DNA from 3 places in the Virgibacillus saliphilus genome. Region 3 is predicted to be linked to each of the others. Evidence: riboswitches for the same ligand, from Rfam matches in the RefSeq annotation. Region 3 holds a riboswitch; each other region holds the start of a gene.
What was found. A riboswitch is a leader RNA that binds a small molecule or an ion and turns the genes downstream of it on or off. The one in region 3 is predicted to bind glycine.

Region 1: another riboswitch for glycine. It lies ahead of glyA (serine hydroxymethyltransferase); the one in region 3 lies ahead of serC (3-phosphoserine/phosphohydroxythreonine transaminase).
Region 2: another riboswitch for glycine. It lies ahead of gcvT (glycine cleavage system aminomethyltransferase GcvT); the one in region 3 lies ahead of serC (3-phosphoserine/phosphohydroxythreonine transaminase).

What each region holds. Positions count from the first base shown of each region.
Region 1 covers NZ_JAGYHC010000001.1:2,947,131-2,952,351, reverse strand. Annotated here, with positions in the region: gene KFZ56_RS14325 (CapA family protein) at 1-827, shown strand, start outside; gene KFZ56_RS14320 (DUF3830 family protein) at 1,030-1,452, shown strand; gene KFZ56_RS14315 (YfcC family protein) at 1,584-3,014, shown strand; glycine riboswitch at 3,356-3,460, shown strand; glycine riboswitch at 3,814-3,909, shown strand; gene glyA (serine hydroxymethyltransferase) at 4,057-5,221, shown strand, end outside.
Region 2 covers NZ_JAGYHC010000001.1:2,085,104-2,090,324, reverse strand. Annotated here, with positions in the region: gene gcvPB (aminomethyl-transferring glycine dehydrogenase subunit GcvPB) at 1-933, opposite strand, end outside; gene gcvPA (aminomethyl-transferring glycine dehydrogenase subunit GcvPA) at 926-2,275, opposite strand; partial or broken gene gcvT (glycine cleavage system aminomethyltransferase GcvT) at 2,289-3,402, opposite strand; glycine riboswitch at 3,588-3,677, opposite strand; gene KFZ56_RS10065 (DEAD/DEAH box helicase) at 3,821-5,221, shown strand, end outside.
Region 3 covers NZ_JAGYHC010000001.1:3,927,332-3,932,552, forward strand. Annotated here, with positions in the region: gene KFZ56_RS18760 (ATP-dependent protease PrkA) at 1-1,058, opposite strand, end outside; gene KFZ56_RS18765 (phosphoglycerate dehydrogenase) at 1,376-2,575, opposite strand; gene serC (3-phosphoserine/phosphohydroxythreonine transaminase) at 2,577-3,671, opposite strand; glycine riboswitch at 3,880-3,959, opposite strand; ZMP/ZTP riboswitch at 4,080-4,158, opposite strand; gene KFZ56_RS18775 (OsmC family protein) at 4,237-4,698, opposite strand; gene KFZ56_RS18780 (YcnI family copper-binding membrane protein) at 4,892-5,221, opposite strand, start outside.

The sequences.
Region 1 (5,221 bases), 980 kb from region 3:
GAATCAATCCCCTTCACTTTGCTACTATCCATAGAGTCAGAAAAGATGATTTAGAAAGTCTTAAGACTGTCGCACGACAAACAGAAATCAATAAACGAGTAAACAATGATAAAGAAGAGATTTTTCAATTTGGAGACTATCTGTTTGAAGTTGGTGAACCTGGTACGTATACAACAATGGATAAAAAGGATGCAAACCAAATCAAGAAGTCAATACAAGAAGCTATTCGTATGGCTGATATCGTCCTTGTCAGCAATCATTCTCATGAAATGAAAGGAACAGACAAGAGTCAATTGGCAGATTTCCAACAGGAGTTTGCCCATATGTGTATTGATGCTGGAGCTAACGCATATATCGGGCATGGTCCTCATGTCATAAGAGGGATTGAAATTTATAAAGAGCGTCCGATTTTTCATGGACTTGGTGATTTCTTTTACCAGGCTGAACTTATTGAAAAGCAGCCGGCAGAATTTTATGACAAATATGGTGAATTTGGTCCTGGATATGTTACATCGGATGGGTATGACTTTCGGATAAAAAATGAAGGGAAAATGAATAATGAGACCAACCCGAAGACGTATGAATCATTCATTGGTAATTTTAATCTCATTGAAGGATGTGTACAAAATATTACCATCCACCCTATAACGCTTGGGTTTGAGAAGCGCCGTCCTGGGCGTGGCACTCCCGAATTAGCTTCCAAAGAGGCTGGGGAAAGAATTTTAAATGAACTTCGGGAACTCTCCTCACCATTTGGTACAAATATACAATCGAGAGATGGTATTGGAGTAATTGAAACGGGGACAAATACACTGTCTTTATCTTAGTTGCAATCTTCACATGGTTTCCTAACTCTTTGAAGAAAGGAATGAGGAAGAACTATTCTTTGTAAAACAGGTGATCATTCTATGATAAGGGTGTAAACGGAAGCATGGAGATTTCAAAATAGAAACTTAAAGTAACACGATGATTTCATTATCAAAGAGCAATTTTTTGTTCTTGAAATATATCATACATGGAGGAATAAATATGAAAAAAATGAAGATTACTAGTGGCGATTATATTTTTGTTGCAGAATTGGATGAAGAAGGGACTCCTGAAACTAGTAAGTGGTTTCTTAAACAGCTTCCAATGGAAATTTCTGTAATACAAGCAGCTTGGAGCGGACCAGCAGTATTTTCGGATTTGAATTGGATCGGTTATGATGTACCTTTTGAAAAGGCTACAAGTTATCCATTACCAAGTCAAGTTGTATTTTATCCTGGTGATGAAAAGGGGAATAGTGGTGAAATCTATATTCCTTACGGTGGCAATTGTTTTGCGTGTCCTAGAGGACAGCTTGCTGGCAACCCATTCTTGCATATTATAGAAGGAGAAGAGCAATTACCAGAGTTCGGTAAAAAAGTTCGTCACGAAGGTGCTCAAAAAATAACTTTTGAAGAAATTGATTAACTAATTGGCATATAAAAAGATTACCTTTTATAAAAAATATAACAATAAATAATATAGTTAAACGAGGGAGTTAAGAACAACAGAAAATAAACTCCCTTTTTTTCTTACAATACAGGAGGTTTAGTTTACTAATGGCTATTAAACAAAAAGAAGTATATGAGAATGAAAACAAAAAAAAGTTCCGCTTTACTATGCCGGATGCATATGTGATTATATTCTCTATTTTATTAATAGCAGCTATTGCCACATTAATCCTTCCATCGGGCGAGTATAGTAGGGAAACAGTCGATGGTGTTACAAGAGTTGTTCCAGATAGTTATCAAACCACAGAATCTGAACCATTAGGGTTTATGGACATACCTTTGTCCATTCAAAATGGCATGGTGGAAACAGCTGAATTGATCTTCCTTGTTCTTATTATTGGAGGGGCATTTGCAGTAATTGAATCTACCGGAACTATTAACGCTTTAATTAAAAGTTCCATTGCCAAAACCAAAAATAAAGAATATTTATTAATTGCAGTAGTATGTATCGTTTTCTCCGTTTTTGGTGCTCTTGGTATTTTAACAAATGCACAAATTGCATTTATTCCAATCGGCATTATTTTAGCACGGTCATTAGGACTTGATGCAATTATTGGAGTAGCTCTCATTAAATTAGGGGCTGATGCCGGCCATTCAGTAGCTTCATTAGACCCAATAAGTACAGGCTTAGCCCAAAACATAGCTGAATTACCCTTGTTTTCAGGTGTTACTTTACGGCTTGTATTAACTTTATTTATATTAGCAGCAACTATTTTGTACATCTGTTATTATACAAAAAAGGTGAAGGACAATCCAGAAAAAAGTTATATGGGGAAAGAACGTTTTCCGACGTATGATAGTTCGGTCAGTGAAAATGAAGAAGTTCAATTTACAGGTACGCATAAACTAGTTCTCACATTGTTAGCGTTATGCATGGGTTTTTATATTTTCGGTGTTTTTAATTATGATTGGACAACAAGTCATATGGCAGCCATATTTATTGTTGTAGCAATTGGTACCGCTGTCATTGCTAGATTAACACCTAATAAATTGGTGAAAGTATTTACAAAAGGAACACAGCAATTGGCTTATGGAGCTTTGATTATAGGGTTGGCTCGATCTATTATAATTTTATTAGAAAACCAGCAGGTTTTAGATACAATAGTTCATGGCTTATCCGCAGCAATCTCTCCATTATCGTCTTATACAGGAGCAATCGCTATGTTTGTAATGAATGCCCTTTTCAATTTATTTGTCTCTTCTGGAAGTGCCCAGGCTGCTATTGTTATGCCACTAATGACTCCATTGGCTGATATAATGGAAATTCCCAGACAAGTGGCTGTACTAGCCTATAAGCTTGGTGATGGATTTACAAATGTAATAACACCTGCTTCAGGAACGTTAATGGCTTGTTTAGCAGTTGCCGGCGTTTCTTGGATAAAGTGGATAAAATTTATCTTACCACTTGTTGCAATATGGACTGTGCTTGCTATCATATTCTTATCCATTGCTGTTGTGATAAATTGGGGGCCGTTTTAAAAGCCTAGAAAAGTTAATTGCTACCATGAATAGACAGGAATGATAGCTTTGGTTTATTTACGATTTTGTACCAGATTCCATATCCTTATTATTGTTAATAGAGTTTATATCGATAATAGAACTACTTAAGTGTCCAACCTTTGTTTCTATTTTTTCTACCTTAATACTATTCTTCAAACATGTAAAAAAGAAGCGTTTGTAGAATAGTATTCATGAGAAGAAAGGCAGGCCCTTTAAATTGCTCCATATTGATTTATAATTTGGTGAAAGTACAAAACTAAAAATATGGTTGACAAAAGTCCGATTTCACATTATTATAAAATATAAATAAATAGTTGCGGTTGAAAATTGTGGGAGAGACTAAGTAAAGTTTTAACTTAGCACCGAAGGAGCAAGTACCCAAAATTGGGTGTTAATCTCTCAGGTTAAAGGATCACAATAAGACGCGTCTCTGGAGAGAGCCACAGGCCACCAACGGAGTTAAACTCTCAGGTAAAAGGACAGAGGAAAATAGAAAACACCTATTTTCCTCTGTCCTTTTTATTGACAAATCGTTTTTTAATTTTGAGGCTTTGAAAGCGGTTCCTAAAAAGTGTTGAATACTAATGTGTTGTTCAGATAAACTTCATCCCTTAATTATGGAAAAAATGGAAAGTTATATTCGTTAGTATAGTTATTATGAAAGGAATAGAAATTTAATATCGGCGGATGATTGTCGTGGGAAAGTGTATGTTCACCGAAGGAGCAAGTTCCAAAAATACCCTTGGAATAAATCTCTCAGGTAGATGAAACCACAACAGGACGCACCTCTGGAGAGAGCGTATATAAACGCCACCAAAGGGGAAAGCTCTAAGAAGGAGTTAATCTCTCAGGTAAAAAGGACAGAGAAGGGTAGCAAATGCATGATACCCTTCTCTGTCCTTTTTTGACGTATATAAAAGGGTTAAAGAATCATCCCATTACTTTCAAGGTAGGTAACCCGATATAATGAAAGACTTAGGGTTATGGGTCAGGCGTACAAATTAAAAAGGAGGAGTAAACAATGAGTTTACAACAAAATGATTCCATTATTTTTGAAGCGATTAAAAAGGAACATGAGCGTCAACATGACACACTGGAGTTAATTGCATCCGAGAACTTTGTTAGTGAAGATGTATTAGAGGCAATGGGGAGTGTGATGACAAATAAATATGCAGAAGGTTATCCTGGGAAACGTTATTATGGCGGATGTGAATATGTCGATATAGCTGAAACAACTGCTATTGAACGCCTAACTAAATTATTTAATGCCAAATATGCGAATGTACAGTCACATTCAGGTGCACAAGCAAACTTTGCCGTTTTTTATGCATTACTACAGCCTGGTGATAAAATAATGGGAATGAATCTTTCACATGGGGGGCACTTGACTCATGGAAGCCCTGTCAATATTTCTGGAAAATGGTTTGATGTCGTATCTTATGAAGTGAATAAAGACACGCAATTGATCGATTACGATGAATTAGAAGCGATAGCCGAAAAAGAAAAACCTAACGTGATTATTGCAGGAGGAAGTGCTTACGCAAGGACGATTGATTTTGCACGCTTTAAGGAAATTGCGGATCAAGTTGGAGCAAAACTGATGGTAGATATGGCTCATATCGCAGGACTTGTAGCAACTGGAGTTCATCCATCACCGATCCCGTATGCAGATGTTGTGACTAGTACGACACATAAAACATTAAGAGGACCGCGTGGAGGAATTATTTTAACGAATGACGAGGAGGTTATGAAGAAGGTTAATAAGGCTGTTTTCCCGGGAATTCAGGGTGGACCATTAATGCATATTATTGCTGCTAAGGCCGTTGCTTTCAATGAAGCATTACAGCCAAGTTTTACAGAGTACGCCAAACAAATTGTTCAAAATGCAAAAGTTCTTAGTAAAACATTAAAAAATGAAGGTGCAACACTTGTATCGGGGGGAACAGATAATCATATTGTTCTTTTAGATGTACGTCCGTGGAAATTAACAGGTAAAGATGCAGAAAAGATATTAGAAGATGTAGGAATTACTGCAAATAAAAATACGATCCCATATGATCCAGAAAGTCCATTTGTTACAAGTGGAATTCGTATGGGTACAGCTGCCTTAACAACACGAGGTATGAAGCAAGAAGAGATGGAGAAAATCGGAAAAGTCATTGCTTCCGTTTTGAATAATAAAGAAG
Region 2 (5,221 bases), 1.8 Mb from region 3:
GTATTTGTTTTCATTTTTAACCAGTATTGGCTTTGGTAAAAATGGCTCGAGTTCTTGGGATACACCTACCGGTCCAGATCCAGGACCTCCGCCACCGTGTGGGCCTGTAAATGTTTTGTGTAGGTTTACGTGCACTGCATCAAATCCCATATCTGCTGGTCTTGCATAGCCCATAATGGCATTCAAGTTAGCTCCATCATAATATAATTTTCCGCCCACACCATGAATGATTTCTGCCATCTCTTTAATTTCAGTTTCAAATAAACCTAATGTGTTCGGATTGGTTAACATTAATGCTGCTGTATCTTTTCCGACCAGACCTTTTAAATCTTCTATATCAACTAAACCATGATCATTCGTTTTAACGGTAACTGCATCAAATCCGGCAACAGCCGCTGAGGAAGGATTCGTTCCATGTGCAGAATCAGGAACAATGACTTTTGTACGATTAAAATCACCATTTGCTTCATGAAATGCACGAATCATCATTAGGGAGGTCCATTCGCCTTGGGCTCCTGCTGCAGACTGAAGTGATACTTCATGCATTCCGGTAATTTCCCGTAATGAGGCTTGCAATTCATACATCATTTCCATTGCACCCTGGACGCTCTCGGTATTTTGATGTGGATGAATATGATTGAATCCGTCCAAACGTGCAACATCCTCGTTTATTTTCGGATTGTATTTCATCGTACAAGATCCGAGTGGATAAAAACCTGAATCCACCCCATAATTCCGATTGGAAAGACCTGTATAATGTCGGATAATATCCAACTCGCTCACTTCAGGTAAATTAGGAGCAGATTCGCGAATATAAGAGCTTTCCAATTCCTCATCCAATTCTACTTCAGGAACATCCATTTCCGGTAAACTATAACTCGTTCTTCCTTCTTTACTACGTTCAAAAATTAATGGAAAATCATTATTAGCCATTGATATCCCCCAGTTCTTTAACAAAAGTATCAATCTCTTCTTTTGTGCGATTTTCAGTTACAGCAATTAGCATATGGCCTTCAAGTTCCGGATACGCCTGTCCAAGATCATAACCACCAATAATCCCTTTATGCAGTAGTTTTGAATTAATTTCACTTACCGAATCAACTAGTTTCACAACTAATTCATTGAAGAAAGCCCCTTCCGTAACGACAGAAATATTGGATTGTTCCAGCTTTTGTTTTGCATAGCGAGCTTTTTGCATGTTTAATTTCGCCATTTTTTTCAATCCATGCTTCCCGATGGAACTCATCGCAACAGAGCTTGCTAATGCATTTAATGCTTGATTTGAACAAATATTGGATGTGGCTTTATCCCTTCTAATATGCTGTTCTCTTGCCTGTAATGTTAATACAAAACCGCGCATACCATCTTCATCCTTTGTTTGTCCAACCAAGCGACCGGGAACTTTGCGCATTAATTTACTGGTTGTTGCAAAATATCCACAGTGCGGGCCACCAAACTGTGCCGGTATTCCAAATACTTGCGTATCCCCGACAACAATATCAGCACCAAATTCCCCCGGTGGCGTCAAATAACCTAACGACAACGGATTACTGGAAACAATAAACATGGTTTTCTTTTGTTGTCTGATTAATTCATTGATCTTCTCGAGTGGTTCAATTTGTCCAAAAAAGTTTGGATATTGTAGTACAACACTTGCTGTATTTTCATCTAATTCTCTTGAAAGCTGATCTAAGTCAGTAAGCCCATTACGGTAATCAATTTCTATAATTTCTAGATTAGGTCCTTTAGCATAGGTGTTAATAACTTCCCTTGATTCAGGATGGACGGCCTTGGAGACGAGAATTTTTTTCTTCTTCGTTTGTGCCGCGCTCAGAGTTACCCCTTCAGCAAGTGCGGTTCCTCCGTCATACATCGATGAGTTTGCGACGTCCATACCTGTTAATTCCGTAATCATCGTTTGGAACTCAAAGATCGCCTGAAGTTCGCCTTGAGATATTTCCGGCTGATAAGGTGTATACGCAGTATAAAATTCTGACCTTGATATAACATGATCTACGACAGATGGAATAAAATGATCATAAACCCCCGCACCTAAAAAGGAACTATACGATGCTACGTTTGCATTTTTATTTGCCATTACGGTTAATTCCTTCTTTAATTGTGCTTCATTTGCAGGTTGTTTGAGATTAAGTTCTCTTTTAAAACGCACGTTACTCGGAATATCAGAAAATAAATCATCCGTTGACTCTAACCCAATTGTATCTAACATCTCTTTCTTATCCGCTTCTGTCATCGGTAAATAACGAAATTCCATTACTAATCCCTCCCTATTTCGCTCGCTGGTAAAATGGTGTTTTTACAACTGTCGCTTTTAACTTACGTTTTCGAACTTGAACATATAATTCTGTGTTTTCTATCGCAAATTCTGCTTTCACTAAAGCTAATCCGATATTTTTATTCAATGTTGGGGATTGTGTACCGGAAGTAATAAACCCGATTTCCTCCTCCCCACTATATACCCCATATCCATGACGAGGGATTCCTTTATCAATCATTTCAATCCCAACAAGTTTTCTCGCTGGTCCATACTCAATCTGCTGCTTTAATTTTTTCTTTCCAATAAAGTCCGCTTCTTTATGAACCTTTACAGCAAATTTCAACCCAGCTTCAACTGGTGTTATATCTTTGGAAAGCTCCTGTCCATAAAGTGCTAAATTTGCTTCAAAACGTAAGGTGTCTCTTGCACCTAATCCAATAGGTTCCACTCCTTCATGTTCTCCAGCTTCCAATATTAACCTCCATAAATCGCTTCCATATGATTTATCAATATAAATTTCAAATCCGTCTTCCCCTGTATAACCTGTGCGTGACACAATGGCAGGTACATCAATGGACGTGAAATAAACATCACTATAAAAACGGAAGAACTTAATTTCACATAAATCTGTATTCGTTACCTTTTGCAGTTTTTTGTGCTTCGGGACCTTGTACGGCTAATTGCGCATAATTATTTGATACATTGGCAATGCTTACATCTTCTCCGCTATAGTCATTGTTTTCCTTTAGCCAATCGAAGTCTTTTTCTGTATTAGCTGCATTCACTACCAATAAATAATCATTTTCTTCCAACATATAAATGATAAAGTCATCAACAGTACCACCGTTTTCATAGCACATGAACGTGTATTGAGCACGTTCTGGGGTTAGTTTTGATACATCGTTTGTTGTCATCTTTTGCAGGAATTCCAAACTTTTCTGACCCTTTACAGTAATTTCCCCCATATGTGAAACATCAAATAAACCCGCTTTGTTTCTTGTGGTCTCATGTTCATGTTTAATACCTGAGAATTGTATTGGAAGATCCCAGCCACCGAAATCGACTGTTTTTGCCCCCAATTTTTCATACTCCGGAAATAACGGTGTTCGTTTTAACTCACTCAACCCATCCACTCCTTTTTATATTTATTCTAAAAAACACAAAAACAGAGATTTCACTGATACCAGATACCAGGAAATCTCTGTCTTCATACCAGAAAGTTGCATATCTATACAGGAAAATTCGGCATTTTCGCATAGATACTTGCTTCGTGGGTGGTCTACTCGTTCGTAAACACTCTCCAGAGGTGCGTCCTACAAGAGTCTGTTTGCCTGAGAGATTCGCGGAATGCTTGCTCCTTCGGCGTTACGTTATACGTAAACTCTCCCCTTGTATTCATTCGCTTTTATGAAAATGGCTTATTTGGTTATACTATTACAAGCATCACGTGAAAAATCTAACTTCATTATAGCATATAACTGCTGGAGAATATATAGAATATATTTTAATTTCATTTTAATCCATTAAAAAAGGAAGTATCATATGACGTCTATTCACTTACAAAAAGATTCAACATTCATTGATCAGCTGCAATCCAGTTTTGAGAAGGAAGGCAAGTTTTCATCATGGGATCTTTTTTCTATGGCTTATCAAGCTGAGCTTACGAAAATTGCGCCTGCATTTTCCGGATTACGCGCATTGGAATATCTACCACATGTTGAATTTTTAGGTCATCAAATTGAAACAGCAAAGCAAGCAATCGAAAACATGAACGGCCGTGCTATATTAGCTGATGAAGTTGGCCTCGGCAAAACCATTGAAGCGGGTCTCATATTAAAAGAATACATGGTTAGAGGCTTAGTGAAAAAAGCCCTTATCCTCGTTCCAGCCTCTCTCGTAAACCAGTGGGTGAAGGAACTAAATGAAAAATTTTATATCCCAGCGGTTGCCCACAGAAAAAATTATTCCTGGGATCAGTTTGATGTTATTATTTCATCGATGGATACGGCAAAGCGTTCCCCGCATCGTGAAAATATATTGGATATCGACTATGACTTTATATTGATTGATGAAGCCCATAAGTTAAAAAATCATAAAACAAAAAACTATTCCTTTGTTCGTTTGTTAAAGAAGAAATACTGTTTATTACTAACAGCAACTCCTGTTCAAAATCGACTTGTTGAAATATTTAACCTGGTTTCGATATTAAGGCCAGGTCATTTGGGTAATTACGATTCATTTCTCAACCAATACGGAAAGGATCGCAAGAAAATCAAACAGGACATATATTTGAAGCAACTAATCCAAAAAGTAATGATTCGTAACACCAGACAAGATACAACATTGAATAATACCAATCGTAATATTGAAACGGTTTGGGTTGATTTTGCACCGGAACAGATGGAGGTTTACGAGGAACTTAATCATATAACAATGCCTTTTTCCTCTTTTTCCAAGATTACTTTTTTACGAGAATTATGCTCGTCACGTGAGGCTTGTTATTTATCCCTTCAAAAATTAGCAATGGAAGGAGATAATAAAGATTCAATTCAGTCGGTACTGTCAAAAATTGAACAATTACCTCACCATATAAAAGCAGAAAAAGTGGTTGAATTACTGAAAGCAATTGGGGATGAAAAAGTAATTATTTTTACCGAGTACCGGGCTACCCAATATTACCTGCAATGGTACCTGCAACAAGAGGGAATTTCTTCTGTTCCTTTTAGAGGTGGTTTCAAAAAAGGGAAAAAGGACTGGATGCGGCAACTTTTCAGAGATCATGCACAGGTTTTAATTGCTACAGAGGCAGGCGGTGAGGGTATAAATCTGCAATTTTGTAATCATATGATTAATTATGACCTACCTTGGAATCCGATGCGATTAGAACAACGTATTGGACGCATCCATCGTTACGGTCAGGAAAAAGATGTCCATGTATATAAT
Region 3 (5,221 bases):
ATATGAACATGATTCATATCGCTTTCTCCGATCATTTTTTCATAAATCCGCTCTTCCTCACTCACTCTGAGATTATAAGGAATTGGCATAACAATAATGCGTGAGTGAAGCGCCTCATTCTTCTTATTCGAAATAAACGAACGATACTCAGTCTCGTTGGTATGCGCCACGATTAGTTCATCAGCAGAAATGAGCGCAAACCGCCCTGCTTTGAAATTACCTTCTTGTGTCAAGGACAGAAGATGCCAAAGGAACTTCTCATCGCATTTCAACATTTCCTGAAACTCCATCATTCCACGGTTCGCCTTATTCAACTCCCCATCAAAACGATACGCACGCGGGTCCGATTCCGAACCATATTCCGCAATGGTTGAAAAATCAATGCTTCCTGTTAAATCAGCAATATCCTGGGACTTCGGATCAGAAGGGGTAAATGTTCCAATCCCGACACGTCTATCCTCAGAAAGGAAAATGCGTTCCACCTTCACATCTTCAATCCGCCCTCCATATTCCTTCTCAAGCCGCATGGCATTGAGTGGGGACAAACTACCCTCAATCCGAATCCCATATTCCTCGAAAAAGTCCTCACGTAAATGCTGTGGAATGAGATGAAGCGGATCCTCATGCATCGGGCAGCCCTTAATCGCATAAACAGCACCTTCATCTGTTCTGGAAAATTGTTCAAGTCCACGTTTGAGCATCGTTACAATGGTCGACTTTCCACCACTAACAGGGCCCATTAATAATAAAATTCGCTTGCGGACATCAAGTCGTTTTGCTGCAGGGTGAAAGTACTCCTCTACCAGCCTTTCAATAGCCTCTTCAAGCCCAAATATGGCCTCCCCGAAAAAGCTGTACATTTTTCTCCCATCTTTTTCAATTAAACCAGAGTTTTTAATCATATTATAAACGCGTGAATGGGCTGTTTGGGCAACTTCCGGCCTTTCCCTTACAATGTCCATATACTCCGCGAAAGTTCCCTCCCACTTTAACTTTTCCTCTTCTTCCCGGTGATTCTTTACTTTATTTAATATATCCGTAATACTCCCTCCATCCATGTCACGATTTATATAGCCTATGCAAGAGGGGGATTATAATGCTAGATAATGGGGAGCTGTTTTGCATCATTTACTTATGCATATGTAAACAACGACTTGTTGCCATCAATGGCTAACAAGTCGTTGTTATCAAGATTATGACACCTCATATTAAACGAGGGATCCACCTCATTTATATCTTTCAAAATGCCTTCGGATGCCCGGTAAGACAGAGCATCAATGGTACCTATCGAATTGAAACAACGACTATGAGGAAAGCAGAAACGCCAATAACAAACACGTTTTCCGCTTCTCCCATTAAAAAAATTTAACTCCTTTTATATAACACGCACGGAAACAATGTCTTGGATCCCGTTCATTTCTTCTTTCAGATTGGATATAGTCGCTTCATCTACGTCATCTTCAATATCTACCATCGTATACGCATAATCTCCACGGCTTCTGTTAATCATATCCGCGATATTTAAGTTGTTGTTCGATATCGCAGTCGTAATACGGGCAACCATGTTTGGAACATTATGATGAAAAGCTGTCACCCGGCTTTTTCCAGTGTAAGGAATAGAGGCATCCGGGAAATTCACCGCATTTTTGATATTGCCTGTTTCCAGGAAATCTTTCACCTGGCGCGTTGCCATAACCGCACAGTTTTCTTCTGATTCTTTCGTGGAAGCACCGAGATGTGGAATGGGAACGGTATTTTTCATGTTTAACACATGTTCATTGGGAAAATCGGTAATATATTTCCCTACTTGCCCCCTTTCCAAAGCCTCTGCCATATCTTGCTCATGAACAAGCCCTCCTCTGGAAAAATTGAAAATATGAACGCCCGGTTTCATAACGTTGAACGTTTCCGCGTTGAACATATCCTTTGTATCGTTTGTTAATGGAACATGAACAGTAATATAATCAGCTGTTGCAAAAACCTCTTCGATCGTCATGGCCCGCCCAACGTTACGGGACAGCTCCCAAGCTGTATTTACTGAAATAAACGGATCAAAACCAATCACATCCATATCCAAATCAAGTGCGTCATTTGCTACAAGCGCTCCAACAGCACCTAACCCAATAACTCCTAATGTCTTCCCTTTAATTTCACTTCCTACCAATTGTTTCTTTCCTGCCTCTACCAGACTCGGAACTTGGTCCCCCTCATCTTGTAAGCTCCTTACCCATTCGACACCGGAGAATAAATTCCGTGATGATGCCATTAATGAGGTTATGACAAGTTCCTTTACAGCATTTGCATTGGCACCGGGTGTATTAAAAACAACAATACCCCGTTCTGTACATGCATCAACCGGAATATTATTCACACCTGCTCCAGCACGGGAAATGGCCTTTACATTATCCCCGATTTCCATCTCATGCATGTTATAACTACGAGCCACAATCGCATCCGGATTGTCACTGTCATTGTCAATCGTATAAGCATCCTTTTCAAATACAGCTAGTCCACTATCTGCAATATGATTTAACGTTTTGATTGTTTTCACTTTGTCCAGCGTTACTGTGCTCATTCTATCTCCTCTTCTCTATCACTGTTTTTTCAAAATCCTTTATAAATGTAACCAAGGTCTGAACACCTTCTAGTGGCATGGCATTATAAATACTGGCACGCATCCCTCCAACAGAACGATGGCCTTTTAATGTCTCCAGCCCTTTCGCTTGTGCTTCTTTGATAAAAGCAGCATCTACATCTGCAGAATGGGAAACAAAAGGAATGTTCATCCATGAACGGCTGTCTTTTCGGACTGGAGATTGAAACACGGAAGATTCCTCGAGCGCATCATACAAAAGGGCTGCTTTCTCCTGGTTTCTTTTTTCCATTTCCTTCAAGCCCCCTCGTTCCTTCAGCCATTCAAATACGAGCTTCGCCATATAGATTCCATATGTAGGCGGCGTATTGTATAACGAACCACTATCACGATGTGTTTTATAATGAAGCATAGCTGGGCAAGTTGCGGCTGCATGGCCAATTAAATCTTCTCGAATAATAATAACAGTCAAGCCAGCGGGGGCGATATTTTTTTGTGCCCCGGCATAAATCAAGCCAAATTTGGACACATCAATTTCCGATGATAGTATGTTGGAAGACATATCCGCGACAAGCGGTACATCACCGGTATCCGGGATAGTTGCATAAGCGGTCCCCTCAATGGTGTTATTTGTTGTGATATGCACATAATCGGCTTCCGGGTCGATCATAGACCTATCAACTTCTGGAATATAGGTGAAATTAGCTTCTTCCGATGATGCAATGACACGAATATCACCGTATTTCTGTGCCTCTTGGATCGCTTTCTTTGACCAGGATCCAGTATTGACATAGTCCGCTTTGCCATTTTTCGTTAACAAATTCAACGGCACCATGGCAAATTGCTGGGAGGCCCCTCCTTGAAGGAAAAGTACGTTGTAATTGTTTGGAATTTCCATCAATTCGCGCAGCAATCGTTCCGCTTCGGTAATAATATCCGTAAACAAACCTGAACGATGACTTAATTCCATCACAGACATGCCCGAATTCCTATAGTTCACTAACTCCTCCTGAGCTTTCTTTAATACTGGAAGCGGAAGCATCGATGGCCCCGCTGAAAAATTAAACACCCTTTTCAAATCATCACATCCTTTCATGGTAAGTTGTTTTCTAAAAAACGTTTGTTGCTGGTAACACAAAAAATAGAGACTTCGACATTGTGACAACCTCCTTCGCCGTTCGGGTGGGTGCGCATCCTTAGGGCTCAGCTTCAACAAGTATAAAAAAGAGACTGAAGCCCCGGGGCCCCAATCTCACCAATATCAAAAGATATAACAAATACACATTTGTTATTCTTCTGTCCTTTTGCCTGAGATTTTGAACCCTTCGGCGTGCAATGTGCTTGCATCCTCTCCAGAAGCTGCTCCTGTTATAGTGTAACCCACAACAATCATAGCCTTGTTATTCTATTTTAAATGCTAAAAACATTTATGCCCAATTCATTCACCCTCCTAATAACGCAAAGAGGCAAGGGAATTTACTCCCCTTACCTCTGCCCAGGCGAACGACAATGGCTACCATGTGCTCCCTCGCGGTTATCCGCGTTCGCCAGTTACACATGGCCTTTATTCGTTAAATTTCATATATTTATATTACCAAAGTCATCCGTAATCTTCAAGCGGTAATGGATGTTTTAATGAGATGTTAAATGAATTCTTTATCTGTCTCTTCCATAACGATATCGTTTAGCTTAACATCAACCGAATTCGCAATCGTATCGCCAACCGGGCAAGTTCTTTCAATAAACGACACAAATTCTTCTACTTTACTTCTCGGGGCATCTGTTTTCATGTGAATATTGTAGGCCACATCACTATATCCCGGGCGAATATCTGATTTATTCATAAACCCGTCCGTATCAAGTGTACCTTCTACTTCAACCCAAAAGTCATCGAGTCTGATGTTAAACTGGTCGGCATATGTGCGCGCTGTAATAGCTTGACAGGCACCTAAAGCAGCTAGTATCAATTCAACCGGATTCATGCCACTATTCGTCCCCCCTAGCTGTTCCGGTTCATCAATTGTTAGAGAAAACTCTCTACTATTTGCCTTAACCTGCAACCCATCTTGTAAATGAGCTGTTGATTTAAATAATGATTTTGCCATAACAAATAACATCTCCTTATGCTATTTATTCTCTCCTATTTAGGATAACAGCTGCTGTAAGGAATTAGTATGGATAAATTGTGAAATATTGAGCAAAAGTGTCTAAAATAGCAGCAATAGACAAAATTTATTTATTTGGTGAATGAAAAAGGAAAAGCAACGTCTATATATAAATTGCTTTTCCTCCTTTCATTTATGTTCGTTTCCGAAATAAGCTTATTAGCGCCAATAGAACTGCTACTGCCGACAATAAAATAGGTACCCAATTGGCGGATCCGGATTCCGAAGTTTGTTGCACATCTTCTTGTTCCGTTTCGCTTGAACTGGTTTCATCACTATCTCCATGTGGTGCAACCGCGTCCCCTTCTTCGATTGTTGTCACGGAAGCAGGTTCCTCGGAATCAGGAGGACCAACCCATTCTACAACAGAGTCATCTTCATATGTTTGTAAAGCTTTCCAGCTAACTTCCCCTGACTCACTGGGATTTGCCCCGATAAAGGCAAATTCTATGAATTCATTCGG